DNA from 3 places in the Arthrobacter sp. B2060 genome. Region 3 is predicted to be linked to each of the others. Evidence: riboswitches for the same ligand, from Rfam matches in the RefSeq annotation. Region 3 holds a riboswitch; each other region holds the start of a gene.

Region 1 (5,931 bases), on a different contig from region 3:
CCGCCTTGGCCGCCTGCACGGCCGGCGAAAACGGGCTGAGGTTCCCCCCGCCGTCGTACCGTCCGGTGGCCTCCAGCGACAGGGCGAGAGCCGTGTCCGCCAGGTCGGCCAGATGCAGCAGCCGGGCCAGCGCCAGGGTGCCTGCGCCGATCGAGTATGAGTTCGCGCTGACCAGCGCCAGGGCCTCGCCCGCGGCCAGCACGAGCGGCTCAAGGCCTGCCGCGGCGAGCGCCGCCGCGCCGGAAATGATGCTCCCGTCGGGCGCCAGTGCCTGTCCTTCACCGATGGCGACGGCGGCCACCGCGGCCAGCTGCGTCAGGTCTGAGGAGCCGACGGAACCGTCGCGGGGAATGGCGGGAAGCACACCCCGGTTGAGCAGTTCTGCATAGAACCGGGCTGCCTCAGGGCGGACGCCGGAACCGCCGCGGGTGAAGCCGATCAGCCTCGCGAGGATCACGGCCCGGATTTCCTCCGGAGCGAGCAGGGCGCCGATCCCGCTGTGGTGGTAGCGGACCACCTGCACCTGATAGTCGAGGATGGATTCTTCCACCACCGCCGTGTCCCGGCCGGAGCCCAGCAGAGTGTTCAGCCCGTAGACCCTGTGGCCGGAGTCGATGGCCGACTGGACCACATCCCGGGAGAGGCCCATCAGCTCCATTGCGTCAGCGCTCAGGACGACTTCGACCGTCGGATCGGAGGCAACCCGTGCCACGTCGGCGGCCACAAGGTGTGCCGTGCCGATCAGGAAGGTGGCACGTTTTGCATCCGGCAGCAGGCTGTCCGGCCTCCGTGTCCCGGCCATGGCACTAGAAGTCCAGCAGGTTCCGGCGGAGGCCGCCGTCGCCGTAGCTTGTCCGCAGCAGCCCGCGGCGCCGGAGAACCGGTGCCAGTTTGTCCAGCACGCCGTGCACGGTGGCCGGGTCCACGAAACCGGAGAAGAGGAAGCCGTCCCCGCCCACAGCGGCGCCTGTTTCCTCGAGGTGGTCGGCGATTTCCTCCGCGGTGCCGATGATGCTGTCCCCGGCGCCGCCGCTGCGGGCCCGCAGGATCTCGCGCAGCGTCGAGCCGGGCGGCGCCGCCTTGGAAAAGTGCTCGAGCGTGCCCTGGTTACTGTTGGTGCTGAGCGCCGGCAGCGGCTCGTCCAGGTCGAACTGTTTGAAGTCGATGACGGACAGATAGGAGATCGAATTAAGCTGGCTGTCGACGTCCCGCTGCGTCAGCTCCCGCCGCGCGGCGCGCAGTTCCTCCGCCTCGGTTTTGGAGCCCACCACAGTGGGCTTGAGGACGAACAGCACCTTGACGTCGTCGGGGTTCCTGCCCGCCTTGGCGGCTTCGGCCCGGATGGACTCGCGGTAGGCCTTCATGCCGTCGGAGCCGCGGGCCAGCGCAATGGCAACATCCGCGTTGCCTCCCGCGAAGGCCTTGCCGCGCGGCGATGCGCCGGCCTGCACCAGCACAGGCTCCTCCGGCAGGGGAGCCGTGTTCAGCGGGCCCCGGACCCGGAAGAATTCACCCTCGTGGTGGATGGGCCGCACCTTAGTGTGGTCGGCGAAGACGCCGGCCCCGGCGTCCTCCACGATGGCGTCCTGGTCCCAGCTGCGCCAGAGCTTCCGCACCACGTCCACGAATTCCTCCGCCTTTTCATAGCGGAGATCGTGCTCGATTTGCTGGTCCAGCCCGTAGTTCTGCGCGGCAAGGTCGCTGCCGGAGGTCACCACGTTCCAGCCGAGCTGGCCGTTGGAGAAGTGCTGCAGCGTGGCCAGCAGCCGGGCGGCCGTGAACGGTGGATAAAAGGAGGCGCTGACGGTGGGGACGATGCCGAGGTGCTCCGTGGCGGAGAGCAGGTACGGGACAAGGGCCAGCGGATCGTGCTTGGGCGCGAAGGAGGCCTGCGCCAGCGAGACTTCGGCGCTCCCGCCATAGGTGTCGGGGACGGTGAGGGAGTCCTCGATGATGAACAGGTCCAGTCCGGCCCGCTCGAACTCGCGCACGGCGTGCTGGTACAGCCCGGGTTTCTTCCAGTCGTAGCCGATCCCGTAACCGGGTGTCCCCCAGCCCTGGACCCCGAACCCGTGGCCCACAAACCACCCAAAGTGCAGCATGGGGCCGACTCTATTGGCATTCGCTTCGTTCACTGGTGCCTGGTTTCATCCGGCGTTATGGCGGTTCATCTCCCGTCATTATGCACCCGGTCGAGATCTTTGTAACCGACGCTGCAGGCCTCCAGCGTTACGGAACATGACGACGGCGGCGGTGCGCGCCGGCGTCGTCGGTGTTACTTTTTTGAGGAGTAATGAGAACCGGCGCCAAGCCCTGACTGGCCGGTCGGCAACCCTCCCTTTCGCGGCGGGGTGCCTCAGGTGAATACTCGGCAATCGACCACTCGAGCTGCAAGCGTGAGAGAAGGAGATCCGTCATGACGGACGCGCCCGCCGGCGCCACCCTGCCGGCCCCGCAGGACAAACCTGAGGAAAAACTGGCCTACCGCCTGATCACCGGACCGGACAACCGTGCCTTCTGCGAACGCATTTCGGACGCCCTGGCCGAAGGGTATGTGCTGCACGGCAACCCGGCAGCCGCGTTCAACGGCAGGGACGTGATCGTGGCCCAGGCCGTCATCCTGCCCCTGGCCGTCGCAACAGCTGATGCCGCCGTGGCCACTGCCGTGGACCGGCTGGACTCGGACGAGAACCTCGACGCCGAAGCCTTCGAGGGGCACGCATGAGCTACGCCGGAGACCTTACCCCGCACGAAGCGTGGACCAAGCTGGAGGAGGGCGCCGTCCTGGTGGACGTCCGCACCGAGGGCGAATGGGCACACATTGGCATCCCCGACACCAAGGCCACCGAGAATGACCCGCTGTTCATCCAGTGGACCTTCCCGGGCGGCATCCCCAACCGGGCCTTCATCGACCAGCTCAAGGAGCAGGCTCCGGAGGACGACGGCGCAGAGCTCGTCTTCCTGTGCCGCTCAGGCCAGCGTTCCATTGCCGCAGCCATCGCGGCGACCCAGGCCGGCTTCACCTCGTACAACGTCCTCGAAGGCTTCGAGGGAGAGCCCGACCGGTACGGTGAGCGCACCGTCAACGGCTGGAAAAACCGCGGTCTGCCGACAAACCTGGGAAAGAACTAAGTGACCTTCAATCAAGATGCCGCCGGCTGGAGTCCCGAGACCCAAGCCGTCCGCGGCGGGCTGGACCGCACCAATTTCCAGGAGACCACCGAGCCGATCTTCCTGAACTCCGGCTTCGTCTACGAGTCCGCGGCCGCTGCCGAGCGCGCCTTCACGGGTGAGGACGAACGCTTCGTCTATTCCCGCTACGGCAACCCGTCCGTGGCCACCTTCCAGGAGCGCCTCCGCCTGCTCGAAGGCACGGAAGCGTGCTTCGCCGCGGCGTCGGGCATGTCCGCCGTGTTCACCGCCCTGGGCGCCCTGCTGGCCGCCGGGGACCGTGTGGTGGCCGCCCGCTCTCTGTTCGGCTCCTGCTTCGTGATCCTGAACGAAATCCTGCCGCGCTGGGGCGTGGAGACGGTCTTCGTGGACGGGCCGGACCTTGAGCAGTGGCGTACGGCCCTCTCGGTGCCCACCACTGCTGTCTTTTTCGAGTCGCCGTCCAATCCCATGCAGGAAATTGTGGACATCGCCGCCGTCAGCGAGCTCGCCCACGCGGCCGGTGCGACCGTCGTCGTCGACAACGTGTTCGCCACTCCCCTGCTGCAGCGCTGCGGCGACCTCGGCGCCGACGTGATCGTCTATTCGGGCACCAAGCACATCGACGGCCAGGGCCGCGTGCTGGGCGGCGCCATCCTGGGCACCAAGGAATTCATCGACGGACCGGTCAAGCAGCTGATGCGCCACACCGGGCCTAACCTGTCCGCGTTCAACGCCTGGGTGCTCACCAAGGGACTGGAAACCATGGCGCTGCGGGTGAACCACTCATCGGCCACCGCGCTGCGCCTCGCCGAATGGCTTCAGGACCAGCCAGCCATCAGCTGGGTCAAGTACCCGCTGCTGAAGTCCCACCCGCAGTACGAGCTTGCCGCCAAGCAGATGAAGGCCGGCGGCACCGTGCTCACCTTGGAACTCGCGACGACGGCGGGCCAGTCGGCCAAGGAGGCCGCCTTTGCGCTGCTGGACGCCCTGAAGATCATTGACATCTCCAACAACCTCGGGGATGCCAAGACCCTCATCACCCACCCGGCCACCACCACGCATCGGGCCATGGGGCCCGAAGGCCGCGCAGCCATCGGGCTGAGCGACGGCGTGGTGCGGCTGTCCGTGGGCCTGGAGGATCCCGAGGACCTGATCGGCGACCTGGAGCAGGCGCTCAAGCAGATCTGAGATCCTGGGTTCAAGCTGCCGGCCTCAGGGCAGTCCGCCACGCTCCGGCCGCCTTGGCCGCGCTGAACGTCCAGGTCGCGGTGCCGCTGGCGCCCGCCGTGGCCTGCGCCCGGTCGGCCTGCTCGGCGATCTGGCCATTGGCCGCCTCCCACCGCTCCGTCCACCCGGTGGGCGCCGTCGCACCCGGCGTTGCCGTGTCGAAGCCGACGCCGCCAATCAGCCGGGCACCATTCCTGGAGGTCGTGACGCTGGGGACCGTGATGCTGGTGGCGGTGTAGGTCGCGTTGACCGCAGTGGTCACCGCGCTGTCCAGGGGCGTTGTATTGCTGACGCCGTCGTAGGCTGTAATGCCGCCGCCCCACTTCACGGCCTTGCTCACCGTCCAGGTGTACGTTGCCGGATCCGCCGACCCCACGACGCGGTAGTAGGCGAACACCCGTGCGCCGGATGTGGTGGTGCTGTTGATGCCCAGCCCGTTGACGATGGCGGTCCAGCCGGCCGGCACGGCCACCGTGGGGTTCAGGTCGGTGGTAAACGAGGCGACCAGGACATCCCCGGCCGTTCGGCCTGCCGGCGCGGCCAAGGCGACCGTGCTGGTTGCCGTTGTTGCGTTGGCCGTGGTTGAGCTGCGGACGGAGATCCCCGGGCTGGTACCGCCGGACGGGTTGACCGTGATCGTCTTGGTGGTCGACGACGAGCCTGCCGCGTTCGTGGCGGTTAGCCGTGCCGTATAGGTGCCGGATGCACTGTAGGTGTGTGACGGGTTCCGTGTGGTTGAGCTACTGCCGTCACCGAAATTCCAGGCCCAAGATGTCGGCAACCCCACGGACGTATCGGTGAAGCTCACCGTCAGGGGAACCGTGCCCGAAGTCGGAGTGGCGGTGAAGGATGCTGTCGGGGCAGCCGGATCCGGATTCCCGGAGCCGAGGCTGCGGTCGGAGAACCAGTAGCGCTTGGTGACGTTGTTGCTGGCCATGACGACGATCCCGGTGGCGGCGTTCACGCTCTGCTTGGAGCTGGTCACGTCGTTCATGTTGGCAGACGCCCCATCTTCGATGACCGGTGTGCCCCGGCCGCCCCCGAACACGGGGTTGTCCATGGAGGCGGTTTTTTCATAGATGCTGCCGGCTACACCCGTGAAGGCGCAGCCGCTGACCGAGGTGGACGGCGCGGTGTGGAACGCGCGGACCAGGTTGTTCTCCGTATCGAGCATGATCTGCGGACGGGAGACACAGTCCCCGGTCCTGGCGATGGTCGCCTGGCTGAAGGATCCTGTGGCGGGCTTGAACACCACCAGCACCAGCTGTGCCAGGTTCGGATCGTTCGAACCGTCGTTGAGGCTGGTTTTCACTGCCGCATAGACGCGGCCGGAAGGGTCAGCCTGCAGCGTCTTGATGTTCAGGTGGTCATCGACCTGCTTGTTGCCTTTGATGGCTTCCTTCACCTTCCACGATGACGCCGCCCTCGCACTTTCGCCATCGTCGTGGGTGGCCCACCATGCGGTTCCGGTCGCCTGGTCGGTCCACATGATCCCGATTTCATCACCGTCGAACGCGACGATGGCGGACAGGTCATCGGGCGTCGGCCTTG
Region 2 (5,931 bases), on a different contig from region 3:
GCTACCACCTGTATCAGGGCTTCGGGCCGTTCATCGGCAATGCGATCATGGGCGTGGTGTTCGCTTGGATCTATACCAAAACCCGGCGGGTGATGCCGCTGGTCATCGCCCATGCGCTGCTGGACATAGTGGCCTTCGTCGGCTTCAGCCTGTTCGGAAAGAGCATCGGCCTGGGGTAGGGAAATAATTCGGCCGCCATCGGTGGGTGGCGTCGTTGGCACCCGCTGATGGCGGCCGAAGTGTAGTGGCAGCGTGCAGTTGAAGCCTGCTGCCGGGCGCGTCAGATGGTGACGGCGCCTGCTGCGGTTTCAAACGTGACGGACAGAATGCCCGGCGTGCCGTGCGGAGCCACCCAGTTGACGGCAACATCCTCCAGCGGCCGTTCGACAGGCTCGCCGAGCCACTCGGTGACCCGTTCGGCGGAGCCTGCGATGGTGAGGCTGGACATCTTGACATTGCTGTCATAGGCGTTGGACGGGTGCAGGGAAGGATCGCCCTCCCACTTCAGCATGTACGGGACCTGCGGGTCCGCAATGAGGCCCAGGATGCCGATCTGCTTCCACACGAGTTCGCGGCCATCCGGGAACTTGCGGTTGCCGTTGACTGCGGCGCGTCCCAGACGCTCCTCGAACGGGGCGAGGTCGTCCACTTCGACGCACCAGCCCATCCAGCCGCCGCCGGCGGCAGAGCGTGCGCGCACGGCCTGTCCGAACGGGGCTTTGTCCGACGCCGGGTGGTCCAGGACCTCCACGACCTCAAGGTATTTGTGTCCCGCGAGCGGGATAATCATGTTTCGCGTTCCGAAACGGGGGTGTACCCCGCCCTTCACGGCTTCAACGCCGAGGGCGGACGAAATTCGTTCAGTGGTGGCCGCCAGGCCATCGTGTTCACAGGCGTAAGAGACGTGATCCATGCGCATGCCCTCATCTTGGCATCTTGTGACGCGGCTCTCAGCTAAGGGTTGCCTAACCCGTTTGGGCTATGTGCGGAAGAGCAGATTTCCGAGATCTGCCCTGGTGCCCGCCGCCAGCGTTCAGGGCCCGCTGGAGTCACATAGCCGTCACAATCTTCGCGCGGAGCGTGGGCCCTTTCGTAAGCTTGGTCCAGGTCATGAGTGCCAGCGACAGCCCCGGCTTGCTGGCCGGCAACCCTCCTTCCGCGGTGGGGTGCCCCGGGTGAAGACCTGGCCTGCCGGCCAGTTGGCGGCGGGCAAGCGCGTAGAAGAGGTATACCGATGACGATTTCCGTTACCCGCACCGATGTGCCGGAGGGCCGACTTCCCCACGGCACAGTGCTGGACAACCGCACTCTGGACGGCCGGGTTCCCGACGGCACTGTGCAGTATGCCAACATCGGCGGCATCGAGCTCGAGGCCGGCGGATTCCTCCCCGACGTCACCCTTGCCTACGAAACATGGGGGACGCTCAACGCGGACGGCTCCAACGCCATCCTGGTGGAGCACGCACTCACCGGCAGCACCCATGTGACGCGGGGCGGCGGGGACGAGGAAGGCTGGTGGGAGCAGCTTGCCGGACCGGGCGCGCCGGCGGATACGGACAGGTTCTTTGTCGTCTCCATTAACATCCTGGGCGGTTGTTACGGATCCACGGGCCCGGCGTCGGCCGCCCCCGACGGCAAGCCGTGGGGCTCGCGCTTCCCGCTGGTGACCCTCCGGGACTCCACCGTTGCCGAAGCGCGCCTGGCTGACCAGCTCGGCATCAGCAGCTGGTTTGCCGTTGTGGGAGGTTCCATGGGCGGCGCCCGCGCACTGGAGTGGGCGGTCACCTTCCCCGACCGGGTGCGCCGCTGCGGCGTGATCTCCGCGGGCGCGAGCAGCACTGCCGAACAGATCGCCTTTGCGCAGGCGCAGACCCTCGCGATCCGCCAGGACCCCAACTTCAACGGCGGCGACTACTACGGGGGCCCGATCCCCGAAGCCGGGCTGGCCCTCGCCCGCCGGATCGCCCACATTACTTACCGCTCGGCGCACGAGCTGGACTTCCGGTTCGGCCGGAACGCCCAGGACAGCGAAGCTCCACTGCAGGCGGATGCCCTCGCGGACCGCGGCCGGTACCAGGTGGAAAGCTACCTGGACCACCAGGGGAGCAAGCTCGTCCAGCGCTTCGACGCCAACAGCTACATCGCCATTACCGAAGCCCTCATGAGCCACGACATCTGCCGCGGGCGCGGAACCCTGAAGGATGCGCTGGCGCGGACCACGGCGGACTTCTTTGTCGCCGCCGTCGACTCGGACCGGCTGTATTTCCCGTCCCAGTCACGTGAACTCGCCGACGCCCTCCCCGGTGACGTGGACGTCCATGTCATCGAAGCGCCGATCGGCCACGACGGCTTCCTCACCGAGATCGGGCAGCTCAGCGCCCAGCTCCGCGGGCATTTCTCAGCCTGATCACCAACCTGAACTCCCGCTCCCGGGACCGGCTCCGACGCCGCAGGGAATGGCTCTAGGGCCAGTTGACTGTGCATTTATGCAGATGCGCCCTGCACTATTTGTCGTTGAGCTTGCAGCAGGGGCAGACCATACTCGTTGGAAACGGCGGCCAGTGGCACACATCACAGGTCCGTCAGAGCCTGGTCCCATGTGGTGTCGACGAAGACGCCGAAGGAGTTCACAAAATGAGTACGGAAAACCCGGCCGCAAGCCGCGTAGAGGAAACCGATGTCAAGGCGTCGGGCCTGAAGAAAGTCGTTACGGCGTCCATGGCCGGCACGGTGGTTGAGTGGTATGAGTTCTTCCTCTATGCCTCCGCGGCCACCCTGGTGTTCGGCAAGATGTTCTTCCCCAATTCAGGGACGGAGCTGGACGGCATCATCGCGGCGTTCGTCACCTACGCCGTGGGCTTCGTGGCCCGGCCGATCGGCGGCATCGTGTTCGGCCACTTCGGTGACAAGTTCGGCCGCAAGCAACTGCTGCAGCTGAGCATCATCCTGGTCGGTGTCTCCACGTTCCTCATGGGCTGCCTGCCCACCTTCGCCCAGATCGGTTACTGGGCCCCGGCGATGCTGGTGTTCCTCCGCTTCGTCCAGGGCTTCGCCGTCGGCGGCGAATGGGGCGGCGCCGTGCTGCTCGTTGCCGAGCACAGCCCCAACAAGTCCCGCGGATTCTGGTCCAGCTGGCCGCAGTCGGCCGTTCCGATGGGGAACCTGCTGGCCACTGGCGTGCTCTTCACCCTTTCTTCCACGCTCTCCCAGGAAGCATTCCTCGGCTGGGGCTGGCGCGTGGCCTTCTGGCTGTCTGCCGTGATCGTCATCATCGGCTACTACATCCGCACCAAGGTCCAGGACGCACCGATCTTCCTCGAGGCCCGCAAGGAAGTCACCGTCGAGAAGAAGGGCTACGGCGTCGCCGAGGTCTTCCGCCGCTACCCGCGCGGCGTCTTCACCGCCATGGGCCTGCGCTTTGCCGAGAACATCCTGTACTACCTCGTGGTGACGTTCTCCATCACCTACCTGAAGGTCGTCGTGCAGACCGACACGTCCCGGATCCTGCTGCTCCTGCTGGTGGCGCACTTCATCCACTTCTGCACGGTCCCGCTGGTCGGCAAGCTGTCCGACGCCTTCGGCCGGCGTCCCGTCTACATGGCCGGCGCCATCCTGGGCGGAACCTGGGGCTTCTTCGCCTTCCCCATGATGGATACCGCCAATGACCTCATCATCCTCGCCGCGATCACCATCGGCCTGATGTTCCACGCCCTCATGTACGCCGGCCAGCCGTCCATCATGGCCGAGATGTTCCCGACCCGGATGCGCTACTCCGGCGTTTCCCTGGGCTACCAGGTGACGTCCATCGTGGCCGGTTCCATGGCCCCGATCATCGCCACCTCCCTGCTGGGCAGCTTCAAGTCCTCCACCCCGGTGGCGCTGTACCTCCTCGGGGCCTGCATCGTAACCCTGATCTCGGTGTACTTCCTCAAGGAAACCCGCGGCATTTCACTGCACGACGTCGACGCCGCCGACGCCCAGGGCACCGCCGACCTTCTGGCCGCCGGCAAAAAGTAGCCACCAGTAAGCAAGCACAACAGCCAGCCCAGCTGCCCGGACCCGCGACCACGCAGGCCCGGGCAGCTGCGTGCCGGCAATCCACCGAAGGCAGGAATTTCCATGCGAGCAGCTGTCCTCTATGCCACCGTTCCCTCCGGAACCCGCTACGCCGAAGCCCGTCCACTCCTCGTGCAGGAATTGGACCGGCCCGCACCCCGGGCGGGGGAACTCGGCGTCGCCATCACCTATTCGAGCCTGTGCCACTCTGACCTGTCCGTGGTTGACGGTTCCCGGGTCAGGCCGCTTCCCATGGCACTCGGGCATGAAGCAGTCGGGCGGGTCGAAGCCGTGGGCGACGGCGTCACGGACGTTTCGGTGGGGGACCACGTTGTGCTGGTCTTCGTCCCCAGCTGCGGCGCCTGCCGGGCCTGCAAGGCCGGGCGTCCCGCCCTGTGCCACCGTGCCGCCGACGTCAACGGGTCAGGTGACCTCCTGCATGGTGAGGCGGTGCTCCGGGCCCCTTCCGGCGAACGGATCAACCACCACCTGGGCGTCTCCGCGTTTGCAGACTATGCCGTCGTGGCCCGTGAATCGGTGGTGGTCATTGACGACGACGTCCCGGACACGGTTGCCGCGATGTTCGGTTGCGCCGTGCTCACCGGAATGGGGGCGGTCCTTAACACGGCAGCTGTCGACGACGGCCAGTCGGTGGCCGTTTTCGGCCTCGGTGCCGTCGGTCTCTCCGCAGTAATGGCGGCGGCGCTCGCCGGCGCCGCGGCCGTGATTGCGATTGACCCGAACGCCAGCAAGCACCAGCTCGCCCTGGACTGCGGTGCCACCGCCGTCGGCACGCCTGAGGAGGCCGCGCGGCTGATCGCGGAGGCCACCGGTGACGGAGTGGATACCGCCATCGAAGCAGTGGGTTCCGCCCGCGTGATTGCCTCCTGCCTGGAGCACGTGACGCGCGGCGGTGCCGTGGTCTCCGTGGGGCTGCCGCACCCCTCCGCAGAACTGACGGTGCCGGCCCTGCAGTTCGCCGGTGCGGGCAAGCGTCTGCTGGGCTCCTACATGGGCGATGCCGTGCCCGAGCGGGACATCCCCCTCTACCTGGGGTACTGGCGTGAGGGCCGGCTGCCCGTTGAGCTGCTGCATACGGATACCAAGCCGCTGGAAGAGATCAACGAGGGCCTAGATGCGCTCACCGCGGGAGAGGTGGTCAGGCGGCTGTTCCGCGCCTGACGGCTGTCACACGCCTGTCACCTTTTTGCAGGCTGGCCGCTTCAGGCAGACGGCGTCAGGCCGTGAGCACGTCCTGGCGTTCCTGCACCTCGTCCTTGAGGGCCGCGAGGACGGCCTGCACCCTGCCGGACCTCAGCGATTCGGGCCGCGCCACCGCCCAGACGGCGAGCTGGCGCTGGAAGTCGTCCGGAAGCACCGGCACGAAGTCGGGCCTGCCTGCCACCATGAAATTCGGCAGCAGGCCGATGCCCGCACCCCGGCGCACCGCCTCCACCTGGGCAAAGATGCTCGTTGCCTGGAAGCTGGACTTCGGCATGGGCAGCTGTGAAGCCCGGTGGCCGAGCTCGGCCACCTGGAGCGCCGATTCAACGTAAGACACAAAGCCGTGCTGCCCAACGGCGTCGAGCGTTTCAGGCAGGCCGCGCTCTGCGGCATAGGCGGGGCTGGCATAGAGCCGCAGGAAGTAGTTGGACAGGAAGATCGGCTGGGCGTTGCTGACATCGGTCCGGCCCACCACGATTTCAAGATCCACGCCGGACCTGTTCTGGCTGACCTTCCGGGTGGCGCTGAGCATCTCCACATTCAGCTGCGGATTCCGGCGCTGGAGGCGGACCAGCGCGGGGGCCACGAACTCGGCGCCGAACCCGTCCGACGTGCTGATCCGCACCAGGCCGGAGAGCGCGTTCTTGTCCT
Region 3 (5,931 bases):
CGCTGGCGGCGGAAATCAACGGCCTTGGCGGCGATGTCCAGGAGACAGACGACGGGCTGGTGATCCGGCCCGCTAAGCTCCACGGCGGCGTGGTCCGCAGCTACGCTGACCACCGGATGGCCACCGCGGGCGCCATCCTCGGACTGGCTGTCAGGGGCGTCGAGGTCCAGGACATCGGCACCACCGCCAAAACCATGCCGGACTTCCCGCAACTGTGGGCGGACATGATCGCGCAAGGCAGCCACAGCTGGCACGGCAACGCTGCAGGGACCACCGGTGGCACGCAGTACTGAGTCCTGGGACGAATCCGACGTCCGCATCCGGCCCAACAAGAAAGGCACCCGGCCCCGCACCAAAGACCGGCCCAGCCATGACGACGCCGTGACGGGACGCATCATCACCGTTGACCGCGGCCGCTACACAGCGGTTGTCGGCGAGGACTCCGGCGACGAACGCACCGTCATTGCCGCCCGGGCCCGCGAGCTCCGCCGCTCCCCCGTGGTGGCGGGGGACTTCGTGTCCCTCGTGGGAGATGTGTCCGGAGCTCCGGACACACTGGCCCGGCTCGTGAAGATCCAGGACCGGAAGACGCTGCTGCGCCGCAGCGCCGACGATACTGACCCGGTAGAACGGGCGGTGGTGGCCAACGCTGACCAGCTGGTGGTTGTTGTGGCGGCAGCGAACCCGGAGCCCCGGACCGGTTTCATCGACCGTGCGCTGGTGGCCGCCTACGACGCCGGCATCGAGCCGCTGCTGCTCGTCACCAAGGCCGACGTCAAGGACCCCTCGGAACTCCTGGATAACTACCGCCACCTCGATTTCCCGGTCATCATCAGCCGCACCGCCGACTCGGCCGCCTCCGGCATTGACGCCCGCTCCGACGACGGACTGTCCGCCCGCCTCGACATAAACGCCGTCTCCGAGCTGCGCGCCCATCTGGACGGCAAAGTCACCGTCATGCTGGGCCACTCCGGCGTCGGCAAATCCACCATGGTGAACGCGCTGACCGGCGCGGAACGTGCCACCGGGGGCGTCAACGCCGTCACCGGACGCGGGCGACACACGTCGTCGTCGGCTCTTGCACTCAAGCTGGCGGATGCTCCCTCCGGGAGCTGGATCATTGACACCCCGGGCATCCGTTCGTTCGGCCTGGCCCATGTGGATCCGGACCGGATCCTGCATTCGTTCCCCGATCTGGAGCCCGGCACGGAGGCCTGCGAGCGGGGCTGCAAGCACGATGCCTCCGCTGTGAACTGCGGTGTGGACGCCTGGGTGGAGGCCGGCAATGCAGGACCCTCCGGGCCCGCCCGCCTTGCCTCCCTGCGCCGGCTGCTGGGCACCGATCCGCGCATGGAAGCCCAGGAAACAAAGGAACTCGGAAGCGTCAGCTGAGCCGCACGGCGCCTCCGGCCAGCGGACATCCCCGCCCCGCCGGTTCTTTGACGGTAGTTTGGAACCATGACCCAACCCGCTTCGAGCTATAACGACGACCTGCGCCTGGCCCATGTACTGGCGGATTCCGTGGACGACCAGACCATGAGCCGGTTCAAGGCGCTTGATCTTCAGATCGAAACCAAGCCTGACCTGACACCGGTGACGGATGCCGACAAAGCCGCCGAGGAATCCATCCGCGGACAGCTGTCCCGTTCCCGCCCCCGCGATGCCGTCCTCGGCGAGGAGTTCGGCAGTTCCGGCCACGGCTCCCGGCGCTGGATCATTGACCCCATCGACGGAACCAAGAACTTCGTCCGCGGAGTCCCTGTCTGGGCAACGCTGATCGCGCTCGTTGATGAAGGTGAGCCCGTGGTGGGCCTGGTGAGTGCGCCCGCACTCGGAAAGCGCTGGTGGGCGGCCAAGGGCGCCGGCGCCTATATGGGCCGTTCGCTGGCCGCTGCCACCCGGCTCAGAGTCTCCAACGTCTCAAAGCTCTCGGACGCTTCGCTGTCCTACTCCAGCCTTGGCGGCTGGAAGGAGCGGGGAAACCTGGATGATTTCCTTGCCCTCACTGAGGACGTGTGGCGCACCCGTGCCTTCGGGGATTTTTGGTCCTACTGCATGGTGGCTGAAGGCTGCGTTGACATTGCCTGCGAACCCGAACTGAACCTGTACGACATGGCTGCGCTGGTGCCCATCGTCACGGAGGCGGGCGGCCGTTTCACCTCCCTGGAGGGAACCGACGGCCCCTTCGGCGGCAACGCCCTGGCCACCAACTCGATCCTTCATTCCGAGGTTCTCAAGCGCCTCAACCCGCAGTTGGACGATCTGCTGTAGTTCGGCCCAGCGCGCTTTCGGGGAATATTCGACGTCGGACTCCGCCCTCAAGGTGGAGTCCGACGTCGTATGTTCGGCCACCTGCCCGAATTTGGGACGGCTGTAACAAACGGCTTAACAATTGCATCGGCTTTTTCATCGGCGGGCCGGTGTTCTACGCTTTTCTACAGGTCACGAGTGCCAGCGTAAAACCCCGGTTTGCTGGCCGGCAACCCTCCATTCGCGGTGGGGTGCCCCGGGTGACGACCAGGCCGGTCCGGAACGGACCCGGCAAGCGCGGATCCCCGTCACAAGGGGTCCTTTCACAGCGAGGTCCCATGACTACTGCAACCTTCTCCTCCAACACCGCTGCCGGCCTGCTCGACGATCGGTTTGCCGCTGCCGGACGGCCGCTGGCGGCAGTGACCGGCGCTGAGATCCAGGCCCCGCTCATCCAGGGCGGCCACGTGCGCTATGCCAACCTCGACTATGGAGCGTCGGCCCCTGCACTCTCCGTAGTCTCCGCCTACCTCAACGAGATCCTGCCGTTCTACGCCAGCGTGCACCGCGGGGCCGGCTACGCCTCGCAGATCAGCACCTCTGTCTACGAAAACGCCCGGAACATCGTCCGCGAGTTTGTGGGCGGCCGCCCGGACGACTCCGTGATCTTCACGCGGAACACCACGGATTCGCTGAACCTGCTGGCCGGCTGCCTCCCCGTCGAGGACCACGGCTACACCGGGGAAGTCCTGTACCTGGACATCGAGCACCACGCCAACCTGCTGCCGTGGCAGGGTGTGCCCCACCGCAGCGTGGTGGCGTCCGAGACCCTTGAGGCCACCATCGGCAGCCTTCGGGCTGAACTCGAGCAGGGCGACATCAGCCTGCTTGCCGTGACCGGCGCCTCCAACGTCACCGGTGAGATCCTGCCGATCCGCCGCCTCGCCGCCCTGGCGCACGAATTCGGCGCCCGGATCGTGGTGGACGCGGCGCAGCTCGCGCCGCACCGCCGCATCAACATCGCCGCGGACGACGTCGACTACCTCGCCTTCTCCGGCCACAAGCTGTACGCGCCTTTCGGCTCCGGCGTCCTGGTGGGGCGCACCGACTGGCTCGACGCCGGGTCACCGCACCTTGCCGGGGGCGGCGCAGTCAGTGAAGCCCGGCTCGACGGCGTCAGCTGGACCACCGGCCCCGCGCGGCACGAAGGCGGCTCGCCCAACGTCCTGGGCGCAGCCACCCTCGCCCGGGCGGCCCAGGTGATCGCCGCCCTGGACCAGGAGCAATGGCACACGCACGAGGCCGCCATCCGCTCCTTCCTCGTCGAGGGCCTGCAGAAGATCGACGGCGTCACTGTCCACCAGATCTTCTCGGACACCAACCCCGACACTGACACCATTGGCGTGGTCAACTTTTCGGTGGAGGGCTACGACGCCGGACTGGTGGCTGCCTACCTGTCTGCCGAGCACGGCGTCGGGCTGCGCGACGGCCGCTTCTGCGCCCACCCGCTCCTCAAGCGCCTGGGCCTGCCCTCGGGTTCCCTGCGCGCCAGCTTCGGCGTCGGGTCACGGCTTGAGGACGTCCAGCGCCTCCTCGCCGGCATCGAGGAGCTGCGCCGCAGCGGCCTCGGCTGGGACTACGTGGTGGACTCCGGGCGCTGGGTTCCGTCCAACGACACCCGCACCTACCCGCATTGGGCACCGAACACACCCGGTACCGCAGGCGCTGCGCCCTGCACTCTGGACTGAGCGGCACCCTCGACTGACGGCCGCCAGACGGCGCAGTCACAAATGCGGTAAATTCGAAGGGTCAATTTTTACCCTGCCCTAAGGAGACGGCGCGTGGCACGCGGTGGCCCTAAACTCGACCACGGGCGGCGGCAGGAGCTCGGTCAAAGCTTCCAGGACGGCGGCGAGCACTACCACCGTGTTCGGCCCGGCTATCCGGCTGAGTCCGCGGATTGGCTGGTCCCTTCCGGCGCACGGACGGCGGCCGATCTCGGCGCAGGAACCGGCAAGTACACGGAGCTGCTCGTGGCACGCGGCCTGCGTGTCAGCGCGGTTGACCCCTCCCCGGACATGCTTGAGCAGCTCCGTAACGCCTACCCTGCGGTGGAGGCGCTGGAGGGAACCGCTGAGGACACAGGACTTCCCGGATCGGCGTTCGACGTCGTCACTGTGGCGCAGGCATGGCACTGGTGCGACCCCCTGCGTGCCAGCACCGAGATCGCCAGGATCCTGCGGCCCGGCGGCGTGCTTGGCTTGGTCTGGAACCAGCTGGACACATCCGTGCCCTGGGTCCACAGGCTCTCGCGCATCATGCACGCCGGTGACGTGCACAAGCCGCACTTCCGGCCCCCGCTGGGTCCGGAATTCGCAGGGCTGGAAAGCCACCTCACCCGCTGGGAGGACCCGGTCACCACCGCCGACCTCCTTGAACTGGCGAAGTCGCGCAGCTACTACCTCAAAGCTAACGCGGCCAGCCGGGCAAGGGTCACCGCAAACCTGGACTGGTACCTGCATGAGCATCTGGGGCATACCGAAGGCGAGCTGCTGCGCCTTCCCTACCTCACTCAGACGTGGCGGGCTGTCAGGGCATGATGTCGTCCATGCAGCGGGTAGGCTTGGATCCGTGAAGACCAGTACGCCATCCTCCTCGATCGAGGACTACGTCAAGGTCATCTACTCTTTCACTGAGTGGCAGGACAAGCCGATTACGTCAACCCAGCTGGCACAGCGCCTTGGCGTGGCGAATTCGTCGGTCTCGGAGATGGTGCGCAAACTCAAGGACCAGGGGCTGGTGCTGCACAAGCCGTACAGCGCCATCACACTGACTCCGGAGGGAGTCCGCCTCGCCCTGGCTATGGTTCGGCGGCACCGGCTCATCGAGACCTACCTCGTCCAGGACCTCGGGTACAGCTGGGATGAAGTGCATGACGAAGCCGAACTCCTCGAGCATGCGGTGTCCGATACCTTCATCGAGCGGATGGCCGCCAAGCTCGGCAACCCGTCCCGGGACCCCCACGGTGATCCCATCCCCTCCGCGGACGGCACCGTGCAGGTACCGCTTGCCCACCGCATGAGTGAACTCGACGAGGGACACACCGGCCGGATCACCCGCATCAGCGACGAGAATCCGGAGCTGCTGCGCTACCTCGCCTCCGAGAAGATCAACTTGGATGCCGACGTCGAAGTCAGGGGCCGCCGGCCGTTCGGCGGCGCGCTCGTAGTGCGCATCGGCTCCTCGGGGCCGGGAGCAATCCGCGAGGTTGACCTTGCGGATGAAGTCGCCTCCGCCCTGTGGGTGCACAGCGACGACGTGCACCCGGGATGCCGGATGGCCGGCGCCCGATGAGCGGGCACTCCCTCGCCGGGGACCCGGTGGCGGACACTTCCGCATGAAGGCCCATGCCGCCGCGAGTCAGCGCGCGGCGACGGGCACCGGCCGCCACGGCTGGAGGGTCTGGGCCGCCGTCGCTGCGGGAGGACTGGCGGGCACCGAGCTGCGCTTCGGGCTCGGCGTGCTGTTTCCTGAGCAGTACGGCACGGTGCCCTGGACCACTCTGGGCATCAATATCGCCGGAAGCTTTGTCCTTGGCATGCTCACGACCATCTGGATCGCCCGGCCGCAGACTGCCTTCTGGCTCCGTGCCGGCATAGGACCGGGACTGCTCGGATCCTT

Evidence for each region. A riboswitch is a leader RNA that binds a small molecule or an ion and turns the genes downstream of it on or off. The one in region 3 is predicted to bind S-adenosylmethionine.
Region 1: linked by a shared signal. The riboswitch ahead of AC5RUM_RS15575 (DUF1737 domain-containing protein) and the one ahead of AC5RUM_RS11855 (aminotransferase class V-fold PLP-dependent enzyme) in region 3 are both predicted to bind S-adenosylmethionine.
Region 2: linked by a shared signal. The riboswitch ahead of metX (homoserine O-acetyltransferase MetX) and the one ahead of AC5RUM_RS11855 (aminotransferase class V-fold PLP-dependent enzyme) in region 3 are both predicted to bind S-adenosylmethionine.

The regions. Positions count from the first base shown of each region.
Region 1 covers NZ_JBNHFR010000009.1:53,700-59,630, reverse strand. The annotation lists gene AC5RUM_RS15585 (aromatic amino acid ammonia-lyase) at 1-802, opposite strand, end outside; gene AC5RUM_RS15580 (NtaA/DmoA family FMN-dependent monooxygenase) at 807-2,102, opposite strand; SAM riboswitch class IV at 2,290-2,403, shown strand; gene AC5RUM_RS15575 (DUF1737 domain-containing protein) at 2,417-2,725, shown strand; gene AC5RUM_RS15570 (rhodanese-like domain-containing protein) at 2,722-3,132, shown strand; gene AC5RUM_RS15565 (O-succinylhomoserine sulfhydrylase) at 3,133-4,341, shown strand; gene AC5RUM_RS15560 (PKD domain-containing protein) at 4,352-5,931, opposite strand, start outside.
Region 2 covers NZ_JBNHFR010000002.1:233,166-239,096, forward strand. The annotation lists gene AC5RUM_RS05815 (CPBP family intramembrane glutamic endopeptidase) at 1-179, shown strand, start outside; gene AC5RUM_RS05820 (VOC family protein) at 281-919, opposite strand; SAM riboswitch class IV at 1,107-1,222, shown strand; gene metX (homoserine O-acetyltransferase MetX) at 1,235-2,407, shown strand; gene AC5RUM_RS05830 (MFS transporter) at 2,635-4,017, shown strand; gene AC5RUM_RS05835 (zinc-binding dehydrogenase) at 4,120-5,238, shown strand; gene AC5RUM_RS05840 (LysR family transcriptional regulator) at 5,294-5,931, opposite strand, start outside.
Region 3 covers NZ_JBNHFR010000005.1:290,857-296,787, reverse strand. The annotation lists gene aroA (3-phosphoshikimate 1-carboxyvinyltransferase) at 1-293, shown strand, start outside; gene rsgA (ribosome small subunit-dependent GTPase A) at 277-1,392, shown strand; gene hisN (histidinol-phosphatase) at 1,459-2,271, shown strand; SAM riboswitch class IV at 2,441-2,554, shown strand; gene AC5RUM_RS11855 (aminotransferase class V-fold PLP-dependent enzyme) at 2,589-3,998, shown strand; gene AC5RUM_RS11850 (class I SAM-dependent methyltransferase) at 4,092-4,850, shown strand; gene AC5RUM_RS11845 (metal-dependent transcriptional regulator) at 4,882-5,604, shown strand; gene AC5RUM_RS11840 (fluoride efflux transporter FluC) at 5,648-5,931, shown strand, end outside.